3 regions of the Rubrivivax gelatinosus IL144 genome follow, and region 3 is predicted to be linked to each of the others. Evidence: predicted binding sites of a transcription regulator. Region 3 holds the regulator's gene; each other region holds the start of a gene.

Region 1 (9,505 bases), 640 kb from region 3:
GCACTTGCGCCGCCGCGGGCTGACGGCGTCGCCGCCGTGCCGCTTGGTGCGCCCGTCGATGGCGCTGCCGCCTCGGCGGCCCAGGTTCTGCGCGACGTGCGGGGTGACCTTGTTCTCCCGGCAGACCGTGATGAAGCCGCGGGTGTCGTAGGCCTTGTCGGCGCCCACGGTGATGCGCCATCCCGCGGCTCTCTGAGGGGCTCGACGAACTAGTGATTGATACATTTTCACGCCATTACTTGATCGGCGTCATCGTGACGTTTTCCCGGTCGAGCACGCTAGCTAATAGTCCTTGAAAGCGGCACTTGCAACTGGGCGTCTGGATAGGAGGTTCAATGTTCGATTAGGGTTGTGGATTCAACCGGTCGCGAAGGCTCGCTGCCGGGCAAAAGCAGCCATTTGAACGAAGCGTCCCCATGTTTGGCAAGCATCCATGTCAATATCTTGGTTAATTTGATGCCAAAGGAATAGCCTTGAAGAAGAAAATCATACCTTTTAACGGGTCTGAGTCATCTTATGGTCGCGACTATAAGCTGGAACATACTGAGCGGGAATCAAAAAGAAATATTGAATCGACTGATATATGGTTGTATCTGGGTGCCGATGTGGTAGATAAAAATTTCGCCAAAATTGGCATTACGATGGGGGACCTCGCGTCAAGATCGTATAGTTCAAGCCGCCCAACTTATTATTTGTTTTGCGCCTTCAAATTTAAGTGCAACGTATCCGCGCAGGAAGTTAAGCGTGTAGAAGTCGATGTGTTGTCAAGGATTGATGGGCTGCATCGTAATAAGGATGGCTCATCTAAGAGGATGGTTCATTGCGAGTCGGGTGTGCCTTCAGAGTGTTTTTATCCTGTAGAGTTTTTTGCTTTTTTCAAAGATCTGCATGATGAGATTTATGATCATCATCGAGGTAGCTTCGTGATTTCTGGCTATGAAAACGAATGCGGCGTAGAAGATGGAGAGTTTGTTGACTGTATTTTTAGCCCGCTCCAAGAGAGGCGCCATAACGAATATAGAAAAATGATTCTCCGATATGATTAAAAATTGAAGCCGATATGAGAATAAAAGTGACGGCTGACTGCTCTGGGTCGAGTCGAGACCGTCGCGCGAAAAGGGACCGGTCGTTGACGGCCAATGCCTCCCCGGCGGTGACGCCGCGGGAGTCGGCTGTCTGACGGTTTGCCGACGCCCACGGCATTGCCGTTCGTAGCGGTGAAGGTCGGCTTGGTGCAGTGACCGTGAGTTCACCCAATGACCGCCACCGGCCGCAATCGCTGCGAAGCTGCCTTCCGTAGCCTGGCGCACTGCGGATCGCGCCGCCCGCCAGGCGCGGATCCGCCGATCAAGCGAGTCCAGAGTATTGCGAGACGGCCGCTCCGGTAGGTCTGCGATGTAGGTCGGCGCAGCGTCGTTGAGGGCAGCAAAGCCCACGAAGGTCGGGGCAGAGGCTTGAACGCCTAACATCACTGATTCGATAGTTTTGGAGAACCAGTTGGGTGTCTTGCAGGATGCAGTCGGCGCCGGTGCGCGTGAACGCGCTGCCCAGGAGATCCGCGAGCTTGTTGCTCGCTTCGCGATCAGCGAGACGGACCTTCGCCGGGCACTGAGCGAAGTCGAGCGCGAACGCGAGAGGCGGGCACTGGTGGAGAGCCGCAAGGCTGAGCAGGACCATCGGCGCGCACGCGAGCGGGCCCTGCATGTTGCGCGGCAACTGGTCGAGTTCTGGCGCATTGAGCCACGGGAGCTCGCCGCGCGTCAGCCGCGCGCAGCACAGGTCGAGGCGACGCCAGCGGTTCGGTACCGACACCCGGTTACCGGTGAGTCTTGGGACGGTCTAGGCGGTCAGCCTGAGTGGCTGCGCCGGGCGCTGGGTAAAGAGGGCTACCGCGTCGCTGAACTGCAACCTGGCACCGACGACTTCGCTCGCGCTGCGGCGACCCGGGTTCGGTCCGAGTAGCGGTACTGCTGAGTCTCAGCCGCGCTGGGGCCGTCGCTCTGAAGCCGGGCATTGCATAGGGGCCGCAGAATCAAGCCTTGGCGAGCGGGAGCCGACGGCAAGCTCCGAGCTAAACTGCGCGTACTTTGCGTCCGAGAGACCCGGAAAGGCGTCCCGGTGACCAGGCCTGTGCACAGGGCCTGGAGTGATGAAGAAAATGTGCGTCCTAGCGAGGGGAACCTCGGACAACGCGACCGATCAAGGTGTCGGAAGCTGGGTGCACAGCCGTCCTTCCTTGGATGCAAAGTCTTTTCTTGAGTCCAGCTGACGAGCATTCGCGGCTTGGACGTCGCGTCAGCAGCCGCGAATGTTTACCTGAAGTCCCGACTCTCCGTCGTCAGCCTCCCGAGCAGCGGCGTCAAGTCCTCGACGTGTCCAGCGATCAAGTTGCGGACGTCGCCTTCTCGCTGCCACCGGCCTTTCACCGCCATCAGCCGCGCCCTGAGCAGCGGCCCACGTAGCCGTTCCTTCACCGCCCGCCAGACGATGACCTGAACGCTGCCCGTCTCGTCTTCGAGCGAGACGAACATCGTTCCGTGCGCGGTCTCCGGCTGCTGGCGCACCGTCACGATGCCGCAGGCGCTCACCAGCCGCCCGTCGGGCAAGTTGTGGAGCTGTTCTGCCGTCATCAGCTTTCGGGCTGCAAGCAGCGGCCGCAGGATCGCCAGCGGATGACGCCTCAAGGTCAGCCCGGTGGCCGCGTAGTCCCAGACCACCTCTTCGCCTTCCGGTGCCTCGGGCAGTTCCAGGTAGGCCTCGTCGACCGGTGCCTCGCGCAGCAGCTTGGGCGTTGACCTGAGCGCCGCCGCCTCCCACACCTGTTGCCGCCGGTGCCCGGCCAGGCTCATCAGCGCGTCGGCGCCCGCCAGCAGCGTCATCTCGTGCTGTTCCAGCCCGGCCCGGCGGGCCAGGTCCTCGGCGCTCGTGAACGGCGCCGCTTTCCGCTCCTGCAGGATCCTTTTGGCCGACTCGAGCTTCAGCCCCGCGATCATCCGCAGCCCCAGGCGCACCGCGGGTGGATCTCCGTCGCCCTCCAGCGTGCAGTCCCAGTCGCTGTCCATCACGTCGGCGCGCCGCACCTCCACGCGATGGCGTTTCGCGTCCTGGACCAGCTGACTGGGTGAGTAGAACCCCAGCGGCTGCGAGTTCAGCATCGCCGCCAGGAACTCCGCCGGGTGGTGGCACTTGATCCAGCAGCTCGCGTAGACCAGCAGCGCGAAGCTCGCCGCATGGCTCTCGGGGAAGCCGTACTCCGAGAACCCCTTGATCTGCTCGAAGATCGCCTCGGCGAAGGCCTTGTCGTAGCCACGCGCGGTCATCCCGTCGACGATCTTGGCGTAGTAGTGCTGCAGCCCGCCCTTGCGCTTCCAGGCGGCCATCGCTCGTCGCAGGCCGTCGGCCTCCCCCGGTGTGAACCCGGCGGCCAACATGCTGATCTGCATGACCTGCTCCTGGAACACCGGTACACCCAGCGTTCGACCCAGCGCCTGCTCCAGTTCCGGGCTGGGGTAGCTCACCGGCTCCTTGCCCTGGCGCCGGTTCAGGTAGGGGTGGACCATGCCGCCCTGGATAGGCCCGGGCCGCACGATGGCGACCTCGATCACCAGGTCGTAGAAGCGCCGCGGCCGTAGCCGCGGCAGCATGCTCATCTGCGCCCGGCTCTCGATCTGGAAGACGCCGACCGTGTCGGCCTTGCAGATCATGTCGTAGGTCGCCGGGTCCTCAGACGGGATGTCCTGCATCCCGAAGGCCCAGCCCTTGCGCTGGCCGATGAAGTCCAGGCTCTTGCGGATCGCGGTCAGCATGCCCAGCGCCAGCACGTCGACCTTGAGCAGACCCAGCGCGTCGATGTCGTCCTTGTCCCACTCGATGACAGTGCGGTCGGCCATCGCCGCGTTCTCGATCGGCACCATCCGGGACAGGGGGCCCTTGGTCAGCACGAAGCCGCCCGGGTGCTGCGACAAGTGCCGCGGAAAGCCGATCAACTGGCCGGTGAGCTGGATCAGCTGCCGCACGGCCAGGTCCTGCAGCGACAGGCCCAGCTCGACGAGGCGCTCGGTGCGGATGTTGATGCCGTCCCACCAGGTATGGCCCTTAGCGACCTGGTCGATGACCGCCTCCGGGAACCCCAGTGCCTTGCCCACGTCGCGGAGCGCCGACTTGGGACGGTAGGAGATCGCCACAGCGGTCAGGGCGGCCCGCTCGCGCCCGTACTTGGCGTAGAGGTACTGGATCACCTCCTCGCGCCGCTCGTGCTCGAAGTCCACGTCGATGTCCGGCGGCTCGTTGCGCTCCTTGCTGATGAAGCGCTCGAAGAGCACCGACATGCGCGCCGGATCGACCTCGGTCACGCCCAGGCAGTAGCAGACCACCGAGTTCGCCGCGCTGCCGCGGCCCTGGCACAGGATGTGGCGCGACCGCGCGAACGCCACGATGTCGTAAACGGTGAGGAAGTAGTGCTCGTAGTGCAGGTCGGAGATGAGCTCGAGCTCGTGCTCGATCTGGGCCTGGACCTTGGCCGGCACGCCCTGCGGCCAGCGGCGACCGGCACCTTCGTAGGTGATCTGGCGCAGATAGGACGCCGGCGAGTGGCCCGAGGGCACGACCTCATCCGGGTACTGGTAGCGCAGTTCGTCCAGCGAGAAGTTGCAGCGGGCGGCAACCACCAGCGTCTCGGCCAGCAGCTTGTCCGGGTAGGTCTGCGCCAGGCGCAGTCGGGTGCGCAGATGACGTTCGGCGTTGGGCTGCAACGCGCTCCCACACTCGGTCAACGGCTTGCCCACGCGCGTGGAGGTCATCACGTCCTGCAGCGGCTTGCGCGAGCGCACATGAAAGTGCACGTCGCCGGTGGCCACCAGCGGGATGGCCGACAGCTCGCTGGCCTGGCGCAGCCGCAGCAGCCAGACCTCGTCGTCGAGCTGGCGCAGCAGCTCCACCCCGAGCCAGCAGCGCCCGATGAAGTGCGTCAGCAGCCAGCCTGCCAGGGCCAGCAGTTGCTCGTCGCCGGCCGATCGCTCGGTTGCGGCGATGACGACGCAGTCTGCCAGCTCGGCGGCGTCGAAGTCTTCAACCGCCAGCCGGTAAGTGCCCTTGTCGGAGCGGCGGCGCAGCCGGGTGATGAACTGGCACAGGTTGCCGTAGCCGTTGAGGTCGCACGCCAGCGCTACCAGGTGGAACGCTGGCAGCGACGGCTCCGAACCCGGCTGGACCTGGAACTGCGCCCCGACGAGCAGCTTCAGGCCGATCTTCTTGGCCGCCACGTGTGCGCGCACCATTCCCGCCATCGAACATTCGTCGGTCAGCGCCAGCGCCGCGTAGCCCAGTTGCTGCGCGCGCTCGACCAGTTCCTCGGGCAGGCTGGCGCCTTGGAGGAAGCTGAAGTTGCTGACGCAGCGCAGCTCGGCGTACTGGGGAATCGCGCCGGACCTGCGGCCGCCGTTCTCGGCAGTGACGTGAGGCTCGTCCATGGCCGCTCACGCGAAGACCCCGTGCAGGTACCAGGCGGTCTCGTCGTTGGCCAGCCGCTCCTGGTAGATCCACAGCACCCCGGCGTGCTCGCTCAAGGCCACCCAGTAGTCGCGCTGTACGTTGGCGGTGGTCGCGGCTTCGCCTTCGCCGATGCGGTGCCACCACCCGCCTTCGACTCGGTGCGGGCCGGTCAGCAGCAGCAGCACGCCCTGGTACATCGGCCGGGGGCCGCGGGTGGCGAGCTTCAGGGGTTCGGGCAACACCCAGCTCGGCTGGGGCATCGCCTTGATGGCCGCGCTCTTGCGCGGCCGGGGTGCGGCAGCCGGCTGCCACATCTGCATCCATTCGACCCGGTGGTCGTCGACGATCACCGGCCGCAGCACGCGGTCCGGCCCCAACCGGGCGGCGATGCGCTCCAGCACCAGTTGCAGCGACTCCCCGTCCTGCGCCGGGTCGGGCAGCAGGCTGGCGCTGGCCGCTTGCAGCGGCACGACTTCGTCCGCCCTGAGTTCGAGGTCGCCCACCGGCGCCGCGAGGCTCACCTTGGCCAGGTGCTCGGCCAGCAGCCGGCACAGGTGCTCGAGGTCGCGCGTCGGCGCCGCGGTCCGGATCGTCAGCTCGCCACCCTCGCCCGCATCCCGGGACCGCATTGAGTCGTGCGCCCAGCGCAGCGTGTAGGCCGTCGTGCCGCAGTGCCGCGCCGCCAGCCAACCGCAGAGCTGCTGCAGCAAGCGCCTCGCCCCGAAGAGCAGGGCCGGCGCCGTCTCGACCCGCGACATCAGCTCCAGCCGGGATTCGAAACGCTCGGGCAGCGCGACCCAGGTGTGGACGCAGGGCAGCAGCCCGTAGGCCTGGTCGATCGCGGCGAGCAATTCCTTGTCGAAGCGGCGGCTGACGCCGCCCCGGGGCAAGCGGCGGATGTCGCCCAGCGTTTTGCAGCCCAGGCGGGCGAGCGTCGCCTGGTGCGGGCCGACGGCGCTCAGGACGCCCATCGGCAGGCTGTCCAGGAGGTCCGGCAAGGCACGCTTGAAGCCGTTCTCGACGCCGACGCGGGCCAAGGCCAGGGCGGCGAGGCTGGTGCCGGCCCAGGCCACGGCCTTGACGCCCTGGTCAGCGGCCTCGTGCACGACCTGGTCGCGCAGCGCCGTCTTGCCGCCGAACAGACGCACGCTGGCCTGCACCTCCATCAGCACCGCTTCGTCGCACACCGTGACCCGGGGCGTGAACTGCAGCGCCCAGACCGCCAGGCCCTGCAGCGCCTCAGCGGACGGTGGCGTGCCGTCGGGCCGCGAGGGAAGCAACAGGGCTGCCCAGAGCATGAGGGGCCACCTTGGAGGGGACGTGAAGGAGCCGGCTGGGGTGCCGCAGCCGCGGCGTCAGCACCGCGCCCAGCCCGCCGGGAATCGACGCCAGCTGGATCACGCCGTCGTATGCCGCACCGCGGCGTTTGAGCAGCCGCAGCTGCAGTTCCCAGTCCAGCCCGAAGCTGGCCAGCACCCGCAGCGGGGCCGCCGAGGGCTCGTGCTGGGCCGACGAGGGCCGAAACAGGAAGACTGGACCGTCGCAGGCCGGAGCGCAGACTTGCAGGCGGCGGATCTGTTCCGGGCGGGCCTGCGGCAGCCAGGCGAGCACCGCGCCGCAGGTACCGGCCTTGACCAGCTGTTCGGTGCACCACAGCCGCTCAGACGGGGCATCGGCCTGGATCCAGACCAAGTGGGCATCGTCCAGGCCTTCGTGGCGCAGTCCTGGCAGGTGCGGGGTCTTCGGCGGACCGACCACGACCACCGAGCCACCCCGGCCGACGACGGCGCGCAGCGCCGGGCCGAGCAGCCGCCACTCCAGCACCGAAGGCTGCGGGCACAGCAGCTCGGTCAGCGACCGGCAGGGCCAGCCGCCGCCAGGCAGCTCGCGGTCCAGCGCCTCGAAACCGCTGCCCAGCACCGGGCCGGCCTGCAGGCCCAGCTCGGTGCCGCGCCACAGCGCCGACTCGACTTCGGGCGGCAGCTCACCCGGCTGCGAACGCCGTGAGCGGGACTGGACGGGACGGTTGAAGGCCTGGACCGGCACTTCCCCGTCGCTGCCGGCCCATTCCAGGGCGGCAGTCATGTGGACTCCGGTACTGTATGGATAGCCAGTATGCCACCAGGAAATCCGGGATGCCAACGGGGCTGGGGCGCGGGCGTTCCGTACACTGCACCGGACCGCGGGCGTCGGTCGAAGGGAAGGCTCAGCGATGTGCTACAGCGCCATGGTCGTGGCCGACTACATCCGCTACACGCGGGACTACGGCGTCGAGCTGTCGATCCAGGACTTCTACGAGCTGTTCCACCGTCGTCATGCCGACCCCAGGATCAAGATCCCGAAGGCGATGGAACTCGGCTTCGCGGGGAACGAGGCGGCCGCGGGACAGCAGATCAACGCCCTAATCGCCGCGTTCAACGCCGAGCAGACGATCAAGCTCGAGCAGGAGTTGTTCAAGCAGCGCAAGCGGCTCGCCGACGCCCAGAGGAGTCTGGCGGCCAAGGTGACTAAGACTGCCGCGGACAGCGAGCGCATCGCCAGCGACAAGGTGCGCTGGGCGCTGGCCAAGCTGGCGGACCTGCGGCGGACCACCCTGGAAGACCGCGACGCCCGCATCTTCCCCGGGCACTACGCGCCTGTGATCGTGATCGAGGGCGGGCGCCGCGTTTTGAAGCCGATGCGTTACCAGTGCCGGCCGGCGGGCAAGCCGGCGTTCTACGACCAGAAGTACCCGGGGACCTACAACGCCCGCCGAGACAACCTGGGCGGGTTCTGGAAGGACCTGTTCGGCTACTCGCACGGTCTCATGCTGGTCAACGCGTTCTTCGAGAACGTCGATGCGCACAAGGTCCAGGGCCGAGAGCTGGCTGAAGGCGAGAAGCCGACCAACGTGGTACTGGAGTTCCGGCCCCAACCGGTGCAGGACATGCTGGTGGCGTGCCTGTGGTCGCGCTGGTCGGCGCCGGGCGAGCCGGAGCTGCTGTCCTTCGCGGCGATCACCGACGAGCCGCCGCCCGAGGTGGCGGCCGCCGGCCACGACCGCTGCATCGTGCCGATCCGACCCGAGCACATCGACGCTTGGCTCAGTCCGGACCCGAAGAACCTGAAAGCGCAGTTCGAGATCCTGGACGACCGGGCACGGCCGTACTACGAGCATCGGCTGGCGGCGTAGCGCGACACCCTCATGATCCGATACGAGAAGGACTTTGAGCGCTTCGTGCCACTCCACGGGATCGGGTCACACACCGATGCCCGGGCGTCCCATCGCGGCGAGCCGGATCCGCGGACGCCGACCTTGCCCTGAACCTCAAGACCATGGCCGCCACTCACAGCCCTGCCGCCGAGCGCAACCGCGGCCCGATCTTGGCCGAACTGCAGCGCGTGCTGCCGAGTACCGGGCTGCTCCTGGAGATCGACAGCGGCAGCGGGCAGCATGCGGCTTTCTGCAGCGAGGGCCTGCCGGGCTGGCAGTGGCAGCCGACCGAAGCCGACGCCGCCGCGCTGGACTCGATTGCGGCCTGGTGCGCAGGCTTGCCGAGGGTCAGGCAGCCGCTGCTGCTGGATGTGCGCCAGCCCGTCTGGCCATGTCCCGAGCCGGTGGACGCAATCCTCTGCGCCAACCTGCTGCACATCGCGCCGTGGGCGTGCTGTGCGGCGCTGATGCGGGGCGCGGCCCTCTTGGAAGACGGTCTTCCGACCGCTCCGGGCAACTTGGCTTTCGACGCCGATCTGAAGCGGCGCAATGCCGAGTGGGGGATCAGGCGGCGGGAGGCCGTGGAGGCAGAGGCGCGGACGGTAGGACTGGCGCTGCACGAGCGCGTGGTGATGCCGGCAAACAATCTCCTACTGGTGTTCGGACGCGGAGGGGACCCCATCCCGAGGGACTGAATTGCAGTGGGAGCTGTCCGAGGCCTCAGGTTGTCATCGTCACGATGACCGCCGCCTTGCAGTCATCCGCTGCAGCACAGGCGCATCGGACTGAGGGACCGGAGTCCGGCGTGCTGCGGACATCGCC
Region 2 (9,505 bases), 1.1 Mb from region 3:
GCCGTTCTTCGCCGTGCAGTTCCTCGGCGCTGGCAACGACAACCTGTTCAAGTTCGCCTTCACCGTGATGGCGACCTACGAGCTGCAGCTCCACTGGATGCCGCCTTCGCTGGCCGGGCTGGTGATCGGCGCGGTCTTCATCCTGCCCTTCGTGCTGTTCTCGGCCACCGCCGGGCAGCTGGCCGACAAGTACGACAAGGCGCTGCTGGCGCGCTGGGTCAAGTCGCTGGAGATCGCGATCATGGCCGCCGCCGGCTGGGGCTTTGTGCGCGCCGACGCCGTCGTGCTGCTGGCCTGCGTCTTCGGCATGGGGCTGCATTCGACGCTGTTCGGCCCGGTGAAGTACGCCTACCTGCCGCAGCACCTGGACGAGCGCGAGCTGACCGGCGGCAACGGCCTGGTCGAGATGGGCACCTTCGTCGCCATCCTGCTGGGCAACCTGGCAGGCGGCCTGCTGATGGCGGTGCCCGAGGCCGGCGCGCGCCTGGTGGCTGTCGCCTGCCTGGGCGTGGCGATGCTCGGCCGGCTGGTGGCCCAGGCGGTGCCGCGTTCGCCGGCGCCGCAGCCCGACCTGGTCATCAACTGGAACCCGTTCAGCGAGACCTGGCGCAACCTGCGGCTGTCGCGCGAGGACCCGGTGGTCTTCCGCTCGCTGCTGGGCATCTCGTGGATGTGGGCCTTCGGCGCGGTCTTCCTGTCGCAGTTCCCGGCCTTCGCCAAGGACGTGCTGCACGGCGACGAGCAGGTGGCCTCGCTGCTGCTGGTGCTGTTCTCGGTCGGTGTGGGCGTCGGCGCGCTGCTGTGCGAGACGCTGTCGCGGCGCCACGTCGAGATCGGTCTGGTGCCGCTGGGCGCAGCCGGCATGAGCGTCTTCGCCGTCGACCTGTATTTCGCCGCGCACGCTCTGCCGGCCTCGGCGCTGATGCCGGTGGCCGCCTTCGTCGCCCAGCCGGCGCACTGGCGCGTGATGGCCGATCTGGTGCTGCTGGCGCTGGCCGCCGGCGTCTACAGCGTGCCGATGTACGCGCTGATCCAGCTGCGCAGCCCGGCGACGCACCGCGCCCGCATCATCGCCGCCAACAACATCCTCAACGCGCTGTTCATGATCGCCAGCGCGTTGGGCGCCGGGGCGCTGCTCGGCGCGGGGCTGTCGATTCCAGGCGTGTTCCTCGTCGCCGGCGTCGTCAACGCCGTCGTCGCCGGCGCGGTGTTCTGGTTCGTGCCCGAGTACCTGCTGCGCTGCCTGGCGCTGCTGCACGGCCGGCTGCTGCGCCGGCTGCGTGTGGCCGGGCTGCAGCCGCCGGCCGACGGCGCCGCGCTGCTCGTCGGCGCGGCCCCGGGCGGAGCCGACCTGCTGCTGCCGGCGGCCGCCGGGCCGCGGCCGCTGCGCTGGGTCGTCGACCGGCAGCGGCTCGCCGGGCCGGGTCTGGGCGCGCTGCTGCGCCGCGCCGGCGCCGTCGCCTGGGTGCCCGCGCACGAGGACGCTGCGGCGCATGCCGAGGCCGTGGACCGCGCGGCGCAGGCGCTGGCCGCCGGCGAGCTGGTCGGCCTCTTCGTCGCCGACGAGGCCGGGCGGGCGGCGACGCAGGCGGCGCTCGTTGCACGCCAGCCGGTGCCGGTGCTGAGCGTGGGCTTCGTGCCGGGACGGCCGGCGCTGTTGTCGCTGGAGGCGGGGCCCGGCTGACCGTGACCGGATGCCGCCAGGCGCGGCGCCGGGTGCTTGCGGCGAGCACTGTATGGGCATACAGTCTCCTTCATGGAGACACTGCCCCTGTTCGCCCCGTCGCCGCCGGCTGCCGTGCCGGTGGAGGGGCGGCGTGCGCGGCGGGTGTGGCCTGTGCCGGCCCCGGCGGCGCCTGTGCTGGCCGTGCCGGCTGCTGCGGTGGCGCCGCCTGCGCCGGCCGTGCCTTCGCGGCCCGCGGCGCTGGAAGACCTGCACCCGGCGCTGTGGCGTGCGCACCAGCTCGGCCGCCAGCACGAGACCACCTGGCCCAGCGGTTTCGCCGCGCTCGACGCGGTGCTGCCCGGCGGTGGCTGGCCCTCGCGCGTGCTCACCGAGCTGCTGCTGCCGCGTGCCGGCCTGGGCGAGATGCGCTTGCTGGCGCCGGCGCTGGCCGCGGTGCAGCGCGACGAACGCTGCGTGATGCTGTTCGACCCGCCGGCGCTGCCTTTCGGCTGGGCGCTGGCCGAATGCGGGCTCGATCTGGCGCGGTTGTTCGTCGTGCGCAGCCGCCAGGCGCAGCGTGGCCGGGCGCGTGGGCCGCTGCCCGCCGCCGACGTGCTCTGGGCGCTGGAGCAGGCGCTGCGTTCGGGCCAGGTCGGTGCCGTGCTCGCCTGGCTGCCGGCGCGGCTGCCGGCCGACGCGCTGCGCCGGCTGCAGCTCGCGGCCCAGACGCACGAAGGCCCGGCTTTCGTGCTGCGCGACGACGCCGCGCGCACCCGGCCCAGTGTCGCGCCGCTGCGGCTGTGGCTCTGCGCCGCCGGGGCCGACGCGCTGCGTGTGCACCTGCTCAAGCGCCGCGGCCCGCCGCTGGCCCAGCCGCTGGCGCTGGCCTTGCCCCCGGTGCTGCCGGCCGCGGCCCGCGCCCGTGCGGCGGCGCCGGTGCTCCGCCCCACGTTCGCCCAGGAGGTCTTGTGATGAACCACGCATCCGGCGTCTTCGATGTCAGGCTGACGCCCGAGCCCGGCGAGTTCCCGCTCGCCCGGCGGCTGGACAAGCGCTACCACGGCCCGCTCGACGCCGTCGGCGAGGGGCGGATGCTGAGCTTCGTGAGCCCGGTGCCGGGCTCGGCCGGCTACGTCGCGATCGAGCGTGTCGTCGGCAGGCTCGACGGCCGCGAAGGCAGCTTCGTGCTGCAGCACCATGGCGTGATGGAACGCGGCCAGCCGCGGCTGGAGGTGCTCGTCGTGCCCGATTCGGGCACCGGTGCGCTCGCCGGCCTGGCCGGGCGGCTGGACATCCGCATCGAGCCCGACGGCCGCCATGTCTACGCCCTGGACTACACGCTGGAGGACCTGCCGCGATGAACACCCCCGCCGCTTCGGCCGCCGCCCCGGCGGCCGACACCACCCTGCTGGTGAACGAGTTCTGGCGCCGCATGGCGAGCAACGACTTCGTTTCGGTCGGCGAGCTGCTGGCCGAGGACTTCGTGCTCGACTGGCCCCAGTCCGGCGAACGTTTCCGTGGTGCCGAACGTTTCGTGCGCATGAACCAGGAGTACCCGGCGAACGGGCCCTGGCGCTTTCGTGTGCACCGCGTCGTCGGCGGCGCGCACGACGCGGTGTCCGACGTCGTCGTCACCGACGGCGTGCAGCAGGCGCGTGTGATCTCGTTCTTCGACTGCGACCTCGCCGCCGGCCGCGTGCGCCGCCTGGTCGAGTTCTGGCCCGAGCCGTACGCGGCGCCGCCGAACCGCGCCCACCTGGCCGAGCCGATCGACGACACGGAAGGCGAGGGCGGCTGAAGCCGGTGGCCGGGCGCCGGGCCGCCGACGCGGCGGGGCGCCTGCGCTGCGTCCTGCGGCTCGGCCCCGGCCGTTGCCCGGCCGGCTGGCTCGTGCCCTGTTTCGGCCATGTTCTGGATCGCGCTGCACGCCCCGCGGCTGTCGCTGGAGTCCTGGCGCGCGACGCTGGGCCCGGCCGAACAGGAGCGGCCGCTGGCGCTGGTGGCCGCGCACCGCATCGCCGTCGTCGACCGCCTGGCCGCCGAACGCGGCGTGCAGCCCGGCATGCGGCGCGGCACCGCGCTGGCGCTGGCGCCCGATCTGGTGCACGGCGAGGCCGATCCGGTGCGCGACGCCGCCGCGCTGACGGCGCTGGCGCATGCCGCGCTGGCGTTCACGCCGATGGTCGTGCCCGAGCCGCCGGCCACCGTGCTGCTGGAGGTGGCGGCCAGCCTGCGCTGCTTCGGCGGCGGGCCCCGGCTGCTGCAGCGTCTGCAGGCCGCCGTCGAGCCGCTGGGGCACACGCTGGGCATCGCCAGTGCGCCCACCGCCCGTGGCGCTTCGCTGCTGGCGCGCTGGCGGGGGGATCAGGCCGGCTTCATGCTCGTGCCGGGCGACCGGCTGGTGGCGCTGCAGGCGCTGCTTGCCGGCGCGCCGCTGGCTTTGCTGGACGCTGGGCGCGAGCCCGCCGCGGCGCTGCAGGGCATGGGCGTGCGCACGTTGGGCGAGCTGCAGTCGCTGCCGCGTGATGGCGTCGCCCGCCGCTTCGGCAGCCCGCTGCTGGACGAACTCGATCAGCTGCTGGGCCGGCGGGCCGACCCGCGCGAGCCCATCGTGCCGCCGGCGGTCTTCGAGAGCCGGCTGGAGCTGTTCGCACGTGCCGACACCACGGCCCAGGTGCTGCACGGTGCCCTCGTGCTGCTGGCGCGGCTGGTGGCCTGGGCGCAGGCGCGCCAGGTGCGCATCGCCGCCTTCACGCTGGGCATGCGCCACGACCGCCACCGCGGCGACGCGCCGCCGGCCACGCGGCTGCGCCTGGAGCTGGCCGAGCCTTCGCTCGACTCCGGGCACCTGCAGCTGCTGCTGCGCGAGCGCCTGGGCCGGCTGGAACTGGTGGCGCCGACGCTGGAGCTGGAACTCGAATGCCGCGAGACGGTGCACGCGCCGGCGCCGAATGCCGAGCTGTTCCCGTCGCGCCAGGGCCAGGCGCAAGGCCTGCTGCGCCTGTTGGAGCGGCTGCGCGCGCGCCTGGGCGACGAGCAGGTGCTGCGCCTGGCGCCGCAGCCCGACCATCGCCCGGAATGCGGCACGCGGCTGTTGCCGCTGGGTTCTGCGCCGGCCCGTCCGGTGCCGGCCGGCCGACGCAGCCGGCGTGCCCCGTCAGCCCCGCCGCCGCCGGAGCCGAGCGCCGCGCCGCCGGTCCCGGAGACCGACCCGGCGCAGGCGCTGATCGCCTCGTTGCTGGCGCGGGCCGCGCCGGTCGTGCCCGAGGCCGCACGCCGCCGCCGGGCCGCGCTGCACCGCCCGGTGTGGCTGCTGGACGCGGCGCAGCCGCTGCCCGAACGCCACGAGCGCCCGCAATGGCAAGGCCGCCCGCTGCGTGTGCTGGCCGGGCCCGAGCGCATCGAGTCGGGCTGGTGGGACGGCGGCCTGGCGGTGCGCGACTACTTCGTCGCCCAGGCCGAGGACGGCGCGCTGGTCTGGGTCTACCGCGAACGCCTGCCGGCCGACGACGCGGCCGGCGGCTGGTACCTGCAGGGCTGGTTCGGCTGACGAAGCCGGCTCAGGCCAGCACCTTCAGCAGCCAGCGCTGCAGCGCCTGCAGCTCTTCCAGGCAGACCGAGTGTTCCATCGGGTAGTCGTGCCACTCGACTTCGAAACCCTCGCGGCGCAGCGCCTCGCGCGCCGCCTGGCCGCGCACCAGCGGCACCACGCCGTCCTCGCGCCCGTGGGCGAGGAAGACCGGCGTGCCGCTGCTCGCCGGGTGGCGCTCGGCGGCCAGCGTCTCGGGCAGCGGCAGGTAGCCCGACAACCCGGCCAGGCCCGCCAGCCGGTGCGGCAGGCGCAGCCCGCCGCCCAGTGTGATCGCGCAGCCTTGCGAGAAGCCGGCGAGCACGATGCGCGCCGCCGGCACGCCGCGCGCGATCTCGCGCTCGACCAGCGCCTGCACCGCGGCGAAGGACTCGCGCAGCCCGGCCTCGTCCTCCCGGCGCGGCGCGTCGGGCCCGAGGATGTCGTACCAGGCGCGCATGCGGTAGCCGCCGTTGACCGTCACCGCCCGTTCCGGCGCCCGCGGCAGCACCCAGCGCACGGGCCCCAGCGCCTCCAGCCGCAGCTCGTCGGCCATCGGCAGGAAGTCTGTGCCGTCGGCACCGAGCCCGTGCAGCACGATGACCGTGGCCGCCGGCGTCACGCCCGGGTCGAGTTCGATCGTCTGCAGCGCCATCGGGTCTCCTTGCTCGGTCCTCATGTCACGGGGCGCGCCTCAGCGGGCGAACGCACACGGCGCACCCAGCAGACGCCGTGGATCCGGCTTCGCCGGTCCACTGGCGTCGCCCCCTTGAGGGGGAGCGGCGTCAGCCGCTACGGGGGTGGGCGTCAGTACGAAATGCCCATCGCCTCGCGCACGTCCTTCATCGTCTGGCGGGCCACCGTGCGCGCACGCTCGGTGCCCATCTCGACGATCCAGTGCACCTGCTTGGGGTTGGCGGTGAAGGCCGCGGCGCGTTCGCGCCAGGGTTGCTGTTCCTTGACGATCGCGTCGATGACCGGCTGCTTGCACTCCAGGCAGCCGATGCCGGCCGTCGTGCAGCCCTTGCAGGCCCATTCCTGGGTCGCCTCGTCGCTGTAGACCTTGTGGAGGGCCCAGACCGGGCACTTCTCCGGCGTGCCCGGGTCGGTGCGGCGCACACGCGCCGGGTCGGTGACCATGCCGCGGATCTTCTTGGCCACGGTGTCCGGGTCGTCGCGCATCAGCACGGCGTTGCCGTAGCTCTTGCTCATCTTCGCGCCGTCCAGGCCGGGCAGGCGGGCGTTCTCGGTGTACAGCGCCTGCGGCTCGACGAGGATGCTCTTGCCGCTGCCCTTCAGATGGCCGGCCAGCAGTTCGCTGTCGTGCGCCGTCCAGCCTTCGACCTGGGCCGCGGCCTTCTTCAGGATGCCTTCGCCCTTGGCCAGCGCCTCGGCGGCACCGGTCTCTCCGAAGGCCTTGCGCTGCTTCTCGAAGTAGCGCTGGTCGTCCTTGGAGAGTTTGGCCAGCGTCGCCGCCACCTGTTCGGCGAAATCGGGCGCGCGGCCGTAGAGGCTGTTGAAGCGCCGGGCGCATTCGCGCGTCAGCTCGACGTGAGAGGCCTGGTCTTCGCCGACCGGCACGTACGAGGCCTTGTAGATCAGGATGTCGGCGGCCTGCAGCAGCGGGTAGCCGAGGAAGCCGTAGGTCGCGAGGTCGCGGTCCTTCAGCTTGTCGATCTGGTCCTTGTAGGTCGGCACGCGTTCGAGCCAGCCCAGCGGCGTGCCCATCGCCAGCAGCGTGAACAGCTCGGCGTGCTCGGGCAGGCGGCTCTGGATGAAGATCGTGCTCTTCTCCGGGTCGAGGCCCGCGGCGAGCCAGTCGATCACCATCTCGTAGACGTTCTTCTCGATGACGTCGCGCTCTTCGTAGTGGGTGGTCAGCGCGTGCCAGTCGGCGACGAAAAAGAAGCAGTCGTACTGGTCCTGCAGCCGCACCCAGTTCTTGAGGGCGCCGTGGTAGTGGCCGAGGTGCAGGGAGCCGGTCGGGCGCATGCCCGAGAGAACGCGGGGTCGCATGGAGTTTTGCCGGGACAAGGAAAACGTCGATTGTCTCAGGTCGCGGTGGCCTGCTCGCTACACTGCGCGCCCCATGAAGCGCATCGTCATCCTGATCTCCGGCCGCGGTTCGAACATGGAGGCGATCGTTCAACGCTGCAGCGCCGAGGGCTGGCCGGCGCGCATCGCGGCCGTCGTCTCGAACCGGCCCGATGCCTCGGGGCTGGCCTTCGCCGCCGCCCACGGCGTGCCGACGGCGGTCGTCGACCACCGCGGCTTCGCCGGCGACCGCGAGGCCTTCGACGCCGCGCTGGCCGCCGAGATCGACCGCCACGAGCCCGACCTCGTCGTGCTCGCCGGCTTCATGCGCATCCTGGGCGACGCCTTCGTGCGCCGCTACGCCGGGCGAATGCTCAACGTGCACCCGTCGCTGCTGCCGGCCTTCCCGGGCTTGCACACCCACCGCCGCGCGATCGAGGCCGGCTGCAAGGCCGCCGGCGCCACCGTGCACTTCGTGACGCCCGAGCTCGACCACGGGCCGATCGTCATGCAGGCCGTCGTGCCGGTGCTGCCGGGCGACGACGAGGCGGCGCTCGCCGATCGGGTGCTCGCCGCCGAACACGTCATCTATCCGCAGGCCGTGCGCTGGTTCGTCGAAGGGGCGCTCAGCGTCGCCGACGGCGTCGTGCGCCAGCGCGACGGTCAGGCACAACTGCTCGTCTGAGCCGCCCGCGGCGGCGGCCGTCGCGCCCCGATCCGGGGCGCCGGCCGCGCTCACGGGATAATCGCGCCCCTATGCATCCGAACGCCCTGCTCGACCTCGCCACCGATCTGCTGCGCAGCGTGCTGCGCCTTGACCAGCCGGCCGACGCCGTCGTCTCCGCGTTCTTCCGCCAGCACCGCGCGCTCGGCGCGCGTGACCGCCACGCGCTCGCGGAGACCGCCTACACCGTGCTGCGCCAGCGCCTGCTGCTCGCGCACCTGGCGCAAAGCGGCAGCGGCGCGCTCGAGCGTCGGCTGGCGATCCTCGGCTGGCAGGGCGGCGACAACTTCCTGCGCGGCGCGCTCGGCCCGCACGAGCAGCAGTGGCTGGCCCAGGTGAAGAGCGTCGACCGCACGACGCTGGGCGACAAGCTGCGCCACAACCTGCCCGACTGGCTGGCCGGCGCGCTGCAGACGCAGCTCGGCGAGGAGTTCTGGCCGCTGGTGCAGGCGATGGACGCCGCCGCGCCGCTGGATCTGCGCAGCAACCTGCTGAAGACCAAGCGCGACGAAGCCGCCAAGGCCCTGGCCGCCGCCGGCATCGCCGCCGAGCCGACGCCGTTCTCGCCCTGGGGCCTGCGCATCGACGGCAAGCCGGCGCTGAACAAGCTCGAGCTCTTCACCAACGGCAGCGTCGAGGTGCAGGACGAAGGCAGCCAGCTGCTGGCGCTGCTGACCGGCGCCAAGCGCGGCGAGATGGTCGTCGACTTCTGCGCTGGCGCCGGCGGCAAGACGCTGGCGCTGGGCGCGATGATGCGCAACACCGGCCGGCTCTACGCCTTCGACGTCTCGGGCCACCGCCTGGACAACCTGAAGCCGCGGCTGGCGCGCAGCGGCCTGTCCAACGTCTACCCGGCGCAGATCGCGCACGAGCGCGACGAGCGCGTCAAGCGCCTGGCCGGCAAGATCGACCGCGTGCTGATCGACGCGCCGTGCTCGGGCCTGGGCACGCTGCGCCGCAACCCCGACCTGAAGTGGCGCCAGTCGCCCAAGGCGGTGCAGGAGCTGCAGGCCAAGCAGCAGTCCATCCTGGCCAGCGCCTCGCGCCTGCCCAAGTCCGGCGGCCGCCTGGTCTACGCCACCTGCAGCCTGCTGACGGCCGAGAACGAGGAGATCGTCGCCGCGTTCGACGCCGAACACGGCCGCGACTTCGTGCGCCTGGACGCTGCCGAGCTGCTGCGCGAGCAGGGCGTCGAGCGTGCCGACGAGCTGCTGCAGGACCGGTGCCTGCGCCTGTGGCCGCACCGCCATCGCACCGACGGCTTCTTCGCCGCCGTCTGGCAGCGGCGCTGAGCGCCCGGCGCGGCCCGGTCGCGCATGCCATGAGTTGCGCCTGAAAGCCAGGCGAAATCGCAAATCACCTTGCGAAACCAGGCTCGTACAATGCCTGGTTTGAGCTAACGCAAGGCGAAAGAACGCGATGACCCAGTTGTTGACCCTCCACGACGCCCTCGTCGATTGGCTCGCCTACGGGCTGCTCGGCGCGTCGTGGTGGCAGGTCGTGCTTTTCACGC
Region 3 (9,505 bases):
AGGCCGTAGCTGACGTGGTTCAGGCCGGCGCAGCCGTAGCCTTCGATCGTGCAGCCGAGCAGGCCGAGCGCGCCCATCTCGGACAGGATCTCGCGGTCGAAACGCTCCTCGCGCGCCGCGCTCAGCACCCGCGGCTGGAGCTTGTCCTGGCAGTAGTCGCGCGCCGCGTCGCGCACCGCACGTTCGTCCTCGGCGAGCTGCTGCTCGAACAGAAAAGGGTCATCCCACTGGAAGCGCTGCATGTGTCCTCGTCTCCGGATAATCCAGCCCGCAGTGTAAGGACCGGGCCGTGGCGGCCCGTCACCGCTGCGACAAGGAGCTTGCAGAGATGGCGGTGCAGACGATCACGCTGGGCGGCGGCTGCTTCTGGTGTGTCGAGGCGGTGTACGAACTGGTCGACGGCGTGCTCGGCGTCGAGTCGGGCTACAGCAACGGCCAGCTGCGCCAGCCGAGCTACGAGCTGGTCTGCGAAGGCCGCACCGGCCACGCCGAGGTCGTGCGCGTGCGCTTCGACGACGAGCGCATCTCGCTGCGCGAGATCCTCGAGATCTTCTTCACCGTGCACGACCCGACGACCCGCGACCGCCAGGGCAACGACGTCGGCCCGCAGTACCGCTCGGCGATCTACTGGCACACGCCGGAGCAGGAAGCGGTGGTGCGCGAGGTGCACGCCGAGGCCGACCGGGCGCTGGGCGGGCGGGTCGTCACCGAACTCGCGCCCGAAGACAACTACTGGCCGGCCGAGGCCTATCACCAGCACTACTTCGCGCAGCACCCGCAGCAGGGCTACTGCGCCTACGTCATCGCGCCGAAGGTGGAGAAGTTCCGCAAGACCTTCCGCGAACGCGTGCGCGGCTGAGCGCGCTCAGCGCGGCAGGCCGGTCGTGCAGAGGAAGTCGGTCTCGGGCTGGCCGTAGGGAAACAGCGTCGCCAGGCTGCCGCGCAGCAGGGGCTCGAGTTCCGACTTGCCGGCCGAGGCCAGCGCGGCGAACACCGTGCCGCGCAGCAGCCACAGGTCCGACGGCTGCTCGGCGGAGCGCACCTGGCGCCGCACCCATTCGCCGTGGGAACCGTCGAGTTCTTCGGCGGCGACGAGGAAATCGTGTTTCGTCGTCACGAAGGCGCGGCGTGCGGCCAGCCGCGCCAGGCGCGGGCCGGCCAGCGCGACGGCGCCGACTACCGGGTGCACCGGCAGGCGCGGACGTTCGACGGCGTGCAGGGCAGGGCGGTTCACAGCGGCATCAGGCGCGAGCGACCGCGCTTCGGAAAATGGCCGTTGAGGCGGGCGAGGCGGCGTTCGGCCTCGGACTGACTGCGGTGCAGCGCGACGACGCGGTAGAGGTCGGCGCGCAGATGCCAGAGTTCGCGCAGCGTGCGCGCCTGCTGGATGCGTTCGGACAGCTGGTGGACGTCGGAGCCTTGCAGATCCAGCAACGAGTCGACGAACTCCTGGCGTGCGACCGGCAGCTGGCTCAGCGGCGGCGCCGCGTCCAGCGCCGCCGGGGCGGTGAGCCAGAAGACGAAACGGTCCCAGGCCGCGGTCGGCGCGGTGCGCAGCGACGGCGGCGGCACCGGCGCGCGACCGAAGCCGACGCTGTCGGCGGGTCGGGATGCGCTGCGGGGCAACATGCTGGAACTGGTCATGAACGTGATATCGGCCACGAATGGCACGGCTTAAGTGCATTGTGGTCAGCCGGGCAACGCGTTAAGGCCCGAACAAGGGCCACGAAGCCGGTCAGTTCATTCGCCGTTCATCAGCCGGGCAGGAGTGAACCAGCCGGCTGCCGACGACAGCCGAGGCGATCTTTCGAGAGGGAGAAGTGGCGTGGCGGCAGCGTGGCCGCCCGCGTCAACGGCCGGTGCTCAGACCGCGCCGTAGACCGCCTTGCGTTCGGCGGTGTAGGTCCACCAGGGGCGCGGCTCGGCACCGCGCATGAAGTCGACGGCGGCCATGAAGGTGTCGAGCACGCAAGGATCCTGGCGCTTGCCGGTGGCTTCGCAGAGCGCGCGGTACAGCGCCAGCGCGTCGCGCTCGGCCAGTTCACGCGGGTGCAGGATGCCGAGCTGGCGCAGGTCACCGGCGATCGACGGACCGATGTTGGGCAGTTGCTCGAGCAGTTCGCATTCGTCGGCCGTGCGAGCCTTCAGCGGCCGCGGTGCCTTGGGCGCCCGTGGCGGGCGCGCCGGCCCCGGCCGCGGCGGCGCCGAGGGCAGCGTGCGACGGGCGTAGGGCGCGGCCATCACGCTCACATCAGCATCGTGTTGCGGATCAGGCCGACCGCGATGCCCTCGAGCTCGAAACCCTGGTCGCTGCCTTCCAGCGGCACGACGATGGTCTGGAAATCGGGGTTCTCGGGGATCAGCTCGATCGCGGCCTTGGTGCGGCGGAAGCGCTTGACGGTGACGTCGTCGCCCAGGCGCGCGACGACGATCTGGCCGTTCTTGGCCTCGTGCGCCTTCTGCACCGCGAGCAGGTCGCCGTCCATGATGCCGGCGTCACGCATGCTCATGCCGCGCACCTTGAGCAGGTAGTCGGGCTTGCGCTGGAACAGCGAGGCCTCGACGACGTAGCTCTGGTCGATGTGTTCCTGCGCCAGGATCGGGCTGCCGGCGGCGACTCGGCCCACGAGCGGCAGCGTCAGCTGCGCCAGGCTGGGCAGCGGCAGGCTGAACTGCTTGCCGTGCTGCGACATGCGCGCCTCGGCCAGCGCACGCAGTGTGTCAGACTTCAGCCGGATGCCGCGCGAGGTGTTGCCGACGAGTTCGATGACGCCTTTGCGTGCGAGGGCTTGCAGGTGCTCCTCGGCCGCGTTGGCCGAACGGAAGCCCAGCTCGGCGGCGATCTCGGCCCGGGTGGGCGGGGCGCCGGTGCGCTCGATCGCGCTTTGCACGAGGTCGAGGATCTGCTGCTGTCGCGGCGTGAGCTTGGGGCTGTCGTCCATCGCGTGATCCGGTCTTTGAGACTGGAGATTCATCCAGATCACTGTATTTTCATCCAGAGGACCACGGAATGCAAAGCGAATCGCGTGTCGTCGCGCTGGTCGCCACCGGCGGCACGATCGCCGGCACGGCGGCGCGCGGCGACGATCTCGTCGGCTACGACGCCGGCGCGCTGTCGGCCGAACAGCTCACCGCCGCCGTGCCGGCGCTGGCCGGCGAGGCGCTGGAGACCTGGACGCTGGCGCGGCTGGACAGCTGCGACCTGGGCCACGCGACCTGGGCGCTGCTGCTCCGCGAGCTGCAGTCGCGGCTGGCGCGGCCCGAGTTCGCCGGCATCGTCGTCACGCATGGCACCGACACGCTGGAGGAGACCGCCTGGTTCCTGCACCGCACGCTGGCCGCGCCCAAGCCGGTGGTGCTGACCGCGGCGATGCGCCCGGCGAGCGCGCCGTCGCCCGACGGCCCGCAGAACCTGCTCGACGCCGTGCGTTTGGCGCGCGAGCCCGGCGCCCGCGGCGTGCTGGTCGCTTTCGGCGGCAAGGTCTACGCAGGGAGCGAGCTGCGCAAGCTGCACGGCTGGCAGCTCGACGCCTTCTCGGCGGGTGACGCCGGAGCCGTGGCGCTCGTCGAAGACGGTGCTTTCCGCCGGCTGCGCGACTGGCCGGCGCCTGAGTTGCATCCCGCACCGGTCGGCGAGGTGCCGCCCGGCCGATGGCCGCGCGTCGAGATCGTCACCAGCCATGCCGGTGCCAGCGGGCGCATCGTCGATGCGCTGGTGGCCGACGGTGTGCAAGGCCTGGTGATCGCCGGCACCGGCAACGGCACGGTGCACACGGCGCTGCGTGAAGCGGCGGCGCGGGCGCTGGCGGCCGGGGTGGCCGTCGTGCGCGCCTCGCGCTGCCTGGCAGGCGGCGTCGTCGGCACGACCGACGGCGCCTTGCCGCACTACGGCGCGGCGACACCGGCGCAGGCGCGCATTGAGCTGATGCTGGACCTGCTGGCGCGCCGCGCCTGAGCCGCCGTCAGGCGACCGACAGCGCGACGTCGACGTTGCCGCGCGTCGCGTTGGAGTACGGGCAGACCTCGTGCGCCTCGGCGACCAGCGCCTCGGCTTCGCTCTTGTCGAAGCCCGGCAGCGACACCGTCAGCGCGACGGCGATGCCGAACGCACCCGGCTTGCCGGCGTGCGGGCCGATCGAGACTTCGGCGTTGATCGAGGCGTCCGCGGGAATCGCCTTCTTGTGGCGGGCACCGACGGCCTTCAGCGCGCCGATGAAGCAGGCGGCGTAACCCGCGGCGAAGAGCTGCTCCGGGTTGGTGCCGGCGCCGTCGTCGCCGCCCAGCGCCTTGGGCGTCGACAGCTGGATGTCCAGGCGGCCGTCGTCGGACTTGGCGGTGCCGGTGCGGCCGCCGGTGGCGGTGCCGCGGGCGGTGTAGAGCGCTTTTTCGATGGCCATGGAAAGTCTCCTTGGGGTTACGTCGTGAAGGGCGGCCTCAGGCCGCGCGGGGAAGGGATTCGTTGATGCGCCGGCGCAGGGCCTGCACACGCTCGACGAGCACCGCCAGTTCGGCGGCGTCGCAGTCGACACCGGCAAGCAGCCGGCCTTGCAGTTCGACCGCCTGGGCTTGCAGCGCGCGGCCGGCTTCGGTGGGCTCGACGTGCACGCGGCGCTGGTCGGTTTCGTCGCGCTCGCGGCGCACGAGCCCGGCGCGTTCCAGCCGGCGCAGCAGCGGCGTCAGCGTGCCGGACTCCAGGTCCAGTCGCTCGCCGATGCCCGACACCGTCTGCCGGCCTTCGTGCCACAGCACCAGCATCACCAGGTACTGCGGGTAGGTCAGGCCGAGCGGTTCGAGCAGCGGGCGGTACAGCCGCGTCATCGCCAGCGAGCCCGCGTACAGAGCGAAGCAGAGCTGGCGTTCCAGTGGCAGCAGGGCGGGGGCGTCGGTCGAGGCCATGGGCCGCACTGTAGCCAGTTGCGCGCAACTCGGTTGCGCACAACTTGATACGCCGACCGGCCGAAGGGTTGATGCCGGCCGCGCCGGCATCGAACTCAGTTTTCGGCTTGAAGCGACTCGATCTCGGTCTGCAGTTCGAGCCAGCGTTCCTCGAGCATGCCGGTCTCGGCGGCGACGTGGTTCAGGCGCCGGCCCGCTTCGGCGATCTCGGCGCCGGACATCGTGCCGCTGGCGAGCTGGGCCTCGAGTTCGGCGCGTTCGGCGCCCAGCTTCTCCAGCCGGGTGTCGATCTGCGCCAGCTCGTTGCGCAACGGGCGCGTGCGGTTGGCCAGCGCCTGGCGGGCCTGCGCGGCCTGCTTGCGGTCTTCGCGGCGGTCGCCGCTCGGCTGGGGCGCCGGACGCGCCGGCTGTGCGGCCTTGCTCTCCACCGGCGTCGCCGGGACGAAGGCCGCCGGCCGCGGCGGCGGCGGCGGTTCCTGGCCACGCGCCGTGGCACGCGAGACCTCCAGCAGCCAGCGCTGGTAGTCGTCGAGGTCACCGTCGAAGGGCTCGACGCCGCCGCGGCTGACCAGCCAGAACTCGTCGCAGGTCTCGCGCAGCAGCGCGCGGTCGTGGCTGACCAGCATCACCGTGCCTTCGAACTCGTTGAGCGCGATCGACAGCGCCTCGCGCGTCGTCAGGTCCAGGTGGTTGGTCGGCTCGTCGAGCAGCAGCAGGTTGGGGCGCTGCCAGACCAGCATCGCCAGCACCAGGCGTGCCTTCTCGCCGCCCGACAGCGAACCCACGGCCTGCGTGACCATGTCGCCGGTGAAGCGGAAGCGGCCGAGGAAGTCGCGCAGTTCCTGCTCGCGCGCCGCCGGGCCGACGTCGCGCGCCAGCCGCACCATGTGCATCAGCGGGCCGTCGTCCAGCGACAGCACGTCCAGCTCCTGCTGCGCGAAGTAGCCGATGACCAGGCCCTTGCCTTCGGTCATGCGGCCCGCGAGCGGCGCCAGCGCATGGGCGATGGTCTTCACCAGCGTCGACTTGCCCTGGCCGTTGGCGCCCAGGATGCCGATGCGCTGGCCGGCCAGCACCGAGCGGCTGACACCTTGCACGATGGCCGTGCTGCCGTAGCCGCAGACCAGGCCGTCCAGCGACAGCATCGGGTTGGGCAGGCTCACCGGCTCGCGGAACTCGAACTCGAAGTCGCTGGCCGTCAGCACCGGCGCCAGCTTCTCCATGCGCGCCAGTGCCTTGACCCGGCTCTGCGCCTGCTTGGCCTTGGTCGCCTTGGCCTTGAAGCGGTCGATGAAACGCTGCAGGTGGGCGATGCGATCCTGCTGCTTGCTGTAGGCGGCCTGCTGCTGTTCCAGGCGCTCGGCGCGCATCTCCTCGAAGGCGCTGTAGTTGCCGCCGTAACGCGTCAGCGTGCATTCGTCGAGGTGCACCGTGACCTTGGTGACGGCGTCGAGGAACTCGCGGTCGTGGCTGATGACGACCATCAGGCCGTCGAAACGCTTGAGCCAGGCTTCCAGCCAGACCAGGGCGTCCAGATCCAGGTGGTTGGTCGGTTCGTCGAGCAGCAGCAGGTCGGCCGGGCACATCAGCGCGCGCGCCAGCTGCAACCGCATGCGCCAGCCGCCGGAGAAGCTGTTGACCGGCGCGTCGAGCTGGTCGCTGCGAAAACCCAGGCCCAGCAGCAGCGCCTGGGCGCGCGAGCGCGCGTCGAAGGCGCCGGCTTCGTCGAGCTGCATATGGGCTTCGGCGATGGCGTGGCCGTCGCCGGAGGCTTCGGCCGCGGCCAGCGCGGTCTGCGCCTCCACGAGCGGGATGTCGCCCTGGAGCACGAAGTCGGTCGCGCCGTCCTCGGTCTCGGGCATGTTCTGCGCCACTTCGCCCAGCCGCCAGCGCGGCGGGATCTCGACGTCGCCGGTGTCGGCCTGCAGGCGGTTGGTCAGGAGCGCGAACAGGCTGGACTTGCCGGCGCCGTTGCGGCCGATCAGGCCGACCTTCTCGCCCGGCTGCAGCACCAGGTTGGCGTTCTGCAGCACGACCTTGACGCCGCGTCGCAGCGTGATGTTGCGCAGCGTGATCACAGGCCGGCCTCCAGCGCCTGCGCGGTCAGCAGCAGCACCTGGTCCTCGCCGACGCTGGTTTCCAGCCAGACGGCCTCGAGGCGCGGGAACGCGGCTTCGAAATGCGCGCGTTCGTGGCCGATCTCCAGCACCAGCACGCCGTGCGGCGACAGATGCGCCGGCAGCGCGGCCAGCAGCGTGCGCACGAAGTCCATGCCGTCGTCGCCGCCGTCCAGCGCCAGCGCCGGCTCGGCGCGGTACTCGGGCGGCAGCGCCTGCATCGATGTGCGGTTGACGTAGGGCGGGTTGCAGAGCACGAGGTCGTAGACGCCGTCGGCCGCCGCCAGACCGTCGCCCTGGCGCAGGCGGATGCGCGACTGCAGGCCGTGGCGCTCGACGTTGATCGCGGCAACCGCCAGCGCGTCGGCGCTGAGGTCGGTCGCGTCGACCTCGACCTCGGGCCAGGCCATCGCGGCCAGCACGGCCAGGCTGCCGTTGCCGGTGCACAGGTCCAGCACGCGCCGCGTCTGGTCCGAGAGCCAGGCGTCGATCGCACCGTCGGCCAAGGGCTCGGCGATCAGCGAACGCGGCACGATGACACGTTCGTCGACGGTGAAGGGCACGCCTTGCAGCCAGGCTTCGCCGGTCAGGTAGGCGGCGGGTTTGCGCGTGGCGATGCGCTCGGCCAGCAGCGTCTCGCAGGCGGCGACGTCAGCCGCCGACAGTTCACGCGCGGCGTGTTCGTCCAGCGCGTCCAGCGGCAGGCCCAGCTTCCACAGCACGAGCCAGGCGGCTTCGTCGAAGGCGTTGGTGGTGCCGTGCCCAAACGAAACGCCCGCCTCGGCGAGGCGGGCGCTGGAGGTCTCGATCAGCTCGATCAGGGTCATGGAAAGAAGTTTTTCAGCGTGCCGCGGTAGACGTTCTTCAGCGTCTCGACCGAGGCCGCGTCGACGTGTTCGTCGATCTGGTGGATGGTGGCGTTGAGCGGCCCGAACTCGACGACCTGCGGGCAGATCGCGGCGATGAAACGCCCATCGGAGGTGCCGCCGGTGGTGCTGAGCTCGGGCTCGACGCCGCATTCGGCTGTGATGGCCGCGCCCAGCGCGGCGATCAGCGGGCCGGGTGTCGTCAGGAAGGGGCGGCCGGAGAGCGTCCACTCCAGCCGGTGCTCGACGCCGTGGCGCGCCAGCACTTCGGCGACCCGAGCCTGCAGCGACTCGGGCGTCGACTCGGTGCTGAAGCGGAAGTTGAAGTCGACGACCAGTTCGCCCGGGATGACGTTGCTCGCCCCGGTGCCGCCGTGCAGGTTGCTGACCTGCCAGCTCGTCGGCGGGAAGAAGGCGTTGCCCTCGTCCCAGCGCATCGCCGCCAGCTCGGCCAGCGCCGGCGCGAAGACGTGGATCGGGTTCTTCGCCAGCTGCGGGTAGGCGATGTGGCCCTGCTTGCCGATGACCGTCAGCCGGCCCGACAGCGAGCCGCGGCGGCCGTTCTTGACCATGTCGCCCAGGCGCGAGACCGAAGTCGGCTCGCCGACGATGCAGGCGTCCAGGCGTTCGCCGCGCTGTTGCAGCAGCTCCACCAGGCGCACGGTGCCGTCGACCGACGGGCCCTCTTCGTCGCTGGTCAGCAGGAAGGCGATCGCGCCGGCGTGGCGCGGCTGCGCGGCGACGAACTCCTCGACGGCGACGACCATCGCCGCCAGCGAGCTCTTCATGTCGGCGGCGCCGCGGCCGTAGAGCCGGCCGTCGCGGTGGCTGGGCACGAAGGGGTCGCTCGTCCAGCGCTCCAGCGGGCCGGTCGGCACGACGTCGGTGTGGCCGGCGAAGGCCAGCACCGGGCCCGGCAGGCCGCCGGTGCGGCGCGCCAGAAGGTTGGTGACGCGGAAGTTCTCCGGGCCGCAGACCAGCGTCTCGCACTCGAAGCCCAGCGCCGCCAGGCGCGAGGCGATCAGTGCCTGGCAGCCGGCGTCGTCGGGGTTGACCGAGCGCCGAGCGATCAGCTGCTCGGCCAGGCGCAGCGCGTCGTTCATCGCACGCTCCAGGGGGCGCCGCCGCCGCGGCCGTCCTCGGGGCGCACGTCGATCGTGATCTCGGTGAAGCTGGCCGGCTCCAGCTCGTCGGCAGGCTTGGGCGGCGGGGCTTTGGCGGGGGCGCCGCCAGCGGGCGCGTTCTGCAGGCGCCACAGCAGGTTGGTCGGCGAGTCGGCGTAGGCCAGGCCTTCATCGCGCGTGATGACGCCTTCGTTGATCAATCGCGCCAGGTCCTGCTCGAAGGTCTGCGAGCCTTCGGCGATCGACTTCTCGACGGCTTCCTTGACGCCGGCGAGGTCGCCCTTCTCGATCAGCTCGGACACCAGCTTGGTGTTGAGCAGCACCTCGACGGCCGGCACGCGGCCGCCGGTGGTGGCGCGCAGCAGGCGCTGCGAGATCACCGCGCGCAGGCCGGAGGACAGGTCCGACAGCAGCGTCGGCCGCGCCTCGGGCGTGTAGAACGACAGGATGCGGCCCAGCGCGTGGTAGCTGTTGTTCGCGTGCAGCGTCGCCAGCACCAGGT

What was found. Region 3 encodes LexA, which represses DNA repair genes until DNA is damaged. Its sites were predicted from a motif close to ACTGTATNNNNATACAGT; they were not measured.
Region 1: a site for LexA is predicted at 7,588-7,605, ahead of imuA (translesion DNA synthesis-associated protein ImuA). Genes of this name have one in related genera too.
Region 2: a site for LexA is predicted at 1,732-1,749, ahead of imuA (translesion DNA synthesis-associated protein ImuA). Genes of this name have one in related genera too.

Annotation. Positions count from the first base shown of each region.
Region 1 covers NC_017075.1:1,883,394-1,892,898, forward strand. Annotated here, with positions in the region: partial or broken gene RGE_RS24000 (transposase) at 1-174, opposite strand, end outside; gene RGE_RS24005 (hypothetical protein) at 474-1,046, shown strand; gene RGE_RS08840 (H-NS family nucleoid-associated regulatory protein) at 1,486-1,962, shown strand; gene RGE_RS08845 (error-prone DNA polymerase) at 2,313-5,468, opposite strand; gene RGE_RS08850 (Y-family DNA polymerase) at 5,475-6,788, opposite strand; gene imuA (translesion DNA synthesis-associated protein ImuA) at 6,730-7,575, opposite strand; gene RGE_RS08860 (SOS response-associated peptidase family protein) at 7,703-8,662, shown strand; gene RGE_RS08865 (DUF938 domain-containing protein) at 8,806-9,378, shown strand.
Region 2 covers NC_017075.1:3,652,811-3,662,315, reverse strand. Annotated here, with positions in the region: gene RGE_RS16705 (MFS transporter) at 1-1,684, shown strand, start outside; gene imuA (translesion DNA synthesis-associated protein ImuA) at 1,904-2,638, shown strand; gene RGE_RS16695 (DUF3224 domain-containing protein) at 2,638-3,027, shown strand; gene RGE_RS16690 (nuclear transport factor 2 family protein) at 3,024-3,464, shown strand; gene RGE_RS16685 (Y-family DNA polymerase) at 3,573-5,216, shown strand; gene RGE_RS16680 (alpha/beta hydrolase) at 5,227-5,889, opposite strand; gene RGE_RS16675 (tryptophan--tRNA ligase) at 6,042-7,250, opposite strand; gene purN (phosphoribosylglycinamide formyltransferase) at 7,324-7,953, shown strand; gene RGE_RS16665 (RsmB/NOP family class I SAM-dependent RNA methyltransferase) at 8,025-9,284, shown strand; gene RGE_RS16660 (DesA family fatty acid desaturase) at 9,412-9,505, shown strand, end outside.
Region 3 covers NC_017075.1:2,522,452-2,531,956, forward strand. Annotated here, with positions in the region: gene RGE_RS11655 (acyl-CoA dehydrogenase) at 1-242, opposite strand, end outside; gene msrA (peptide-methionine (S)-S-oxide reductase MsrA) at 329-859, shown strand; gene RGE_RS11665 (hypothetical protein) at 866-1,234, opposite strand; gene RGE_RS11670 (hypothetical protein) at 1,231-1,629, opposite strand; gene RGE_RS11675 (helix-hairpin-helix domain-containing protein) at 1,864-2,241, opposite strand; gene lexA (transcriptional repressor LexA) at 2,247-2,942, opposite strand; gene RGE_RS11685 (asparaginase) at 3,011-3,955, shown strand; gene RGE_RS11690 (organic hydroperoxide resistance protein) at 3,963-4,397, opposite strand; gene RGE_RS11695 (MarR family winged helix-turn-helix transcriptional regulator) at 4,435-4,896, opposite strand; gene RGE_RS11700 (ABC-F family ATP-binding cassette domain-containing protein) at 4,992-6,974, opposite strand; gene prmB (50S ribosomal protein L3 N(5)-glutamine methyltransferase) at 6,971-7,840, opposite strand; gene dapE (succinyl-diaminopimelate desuccinylase) at 7,837-8,982, opposite strand; gene RGE_RS11715 (PilT/PilU family type 4a pilus ATPase) at 8,979-9,505, opposite strand, start outside.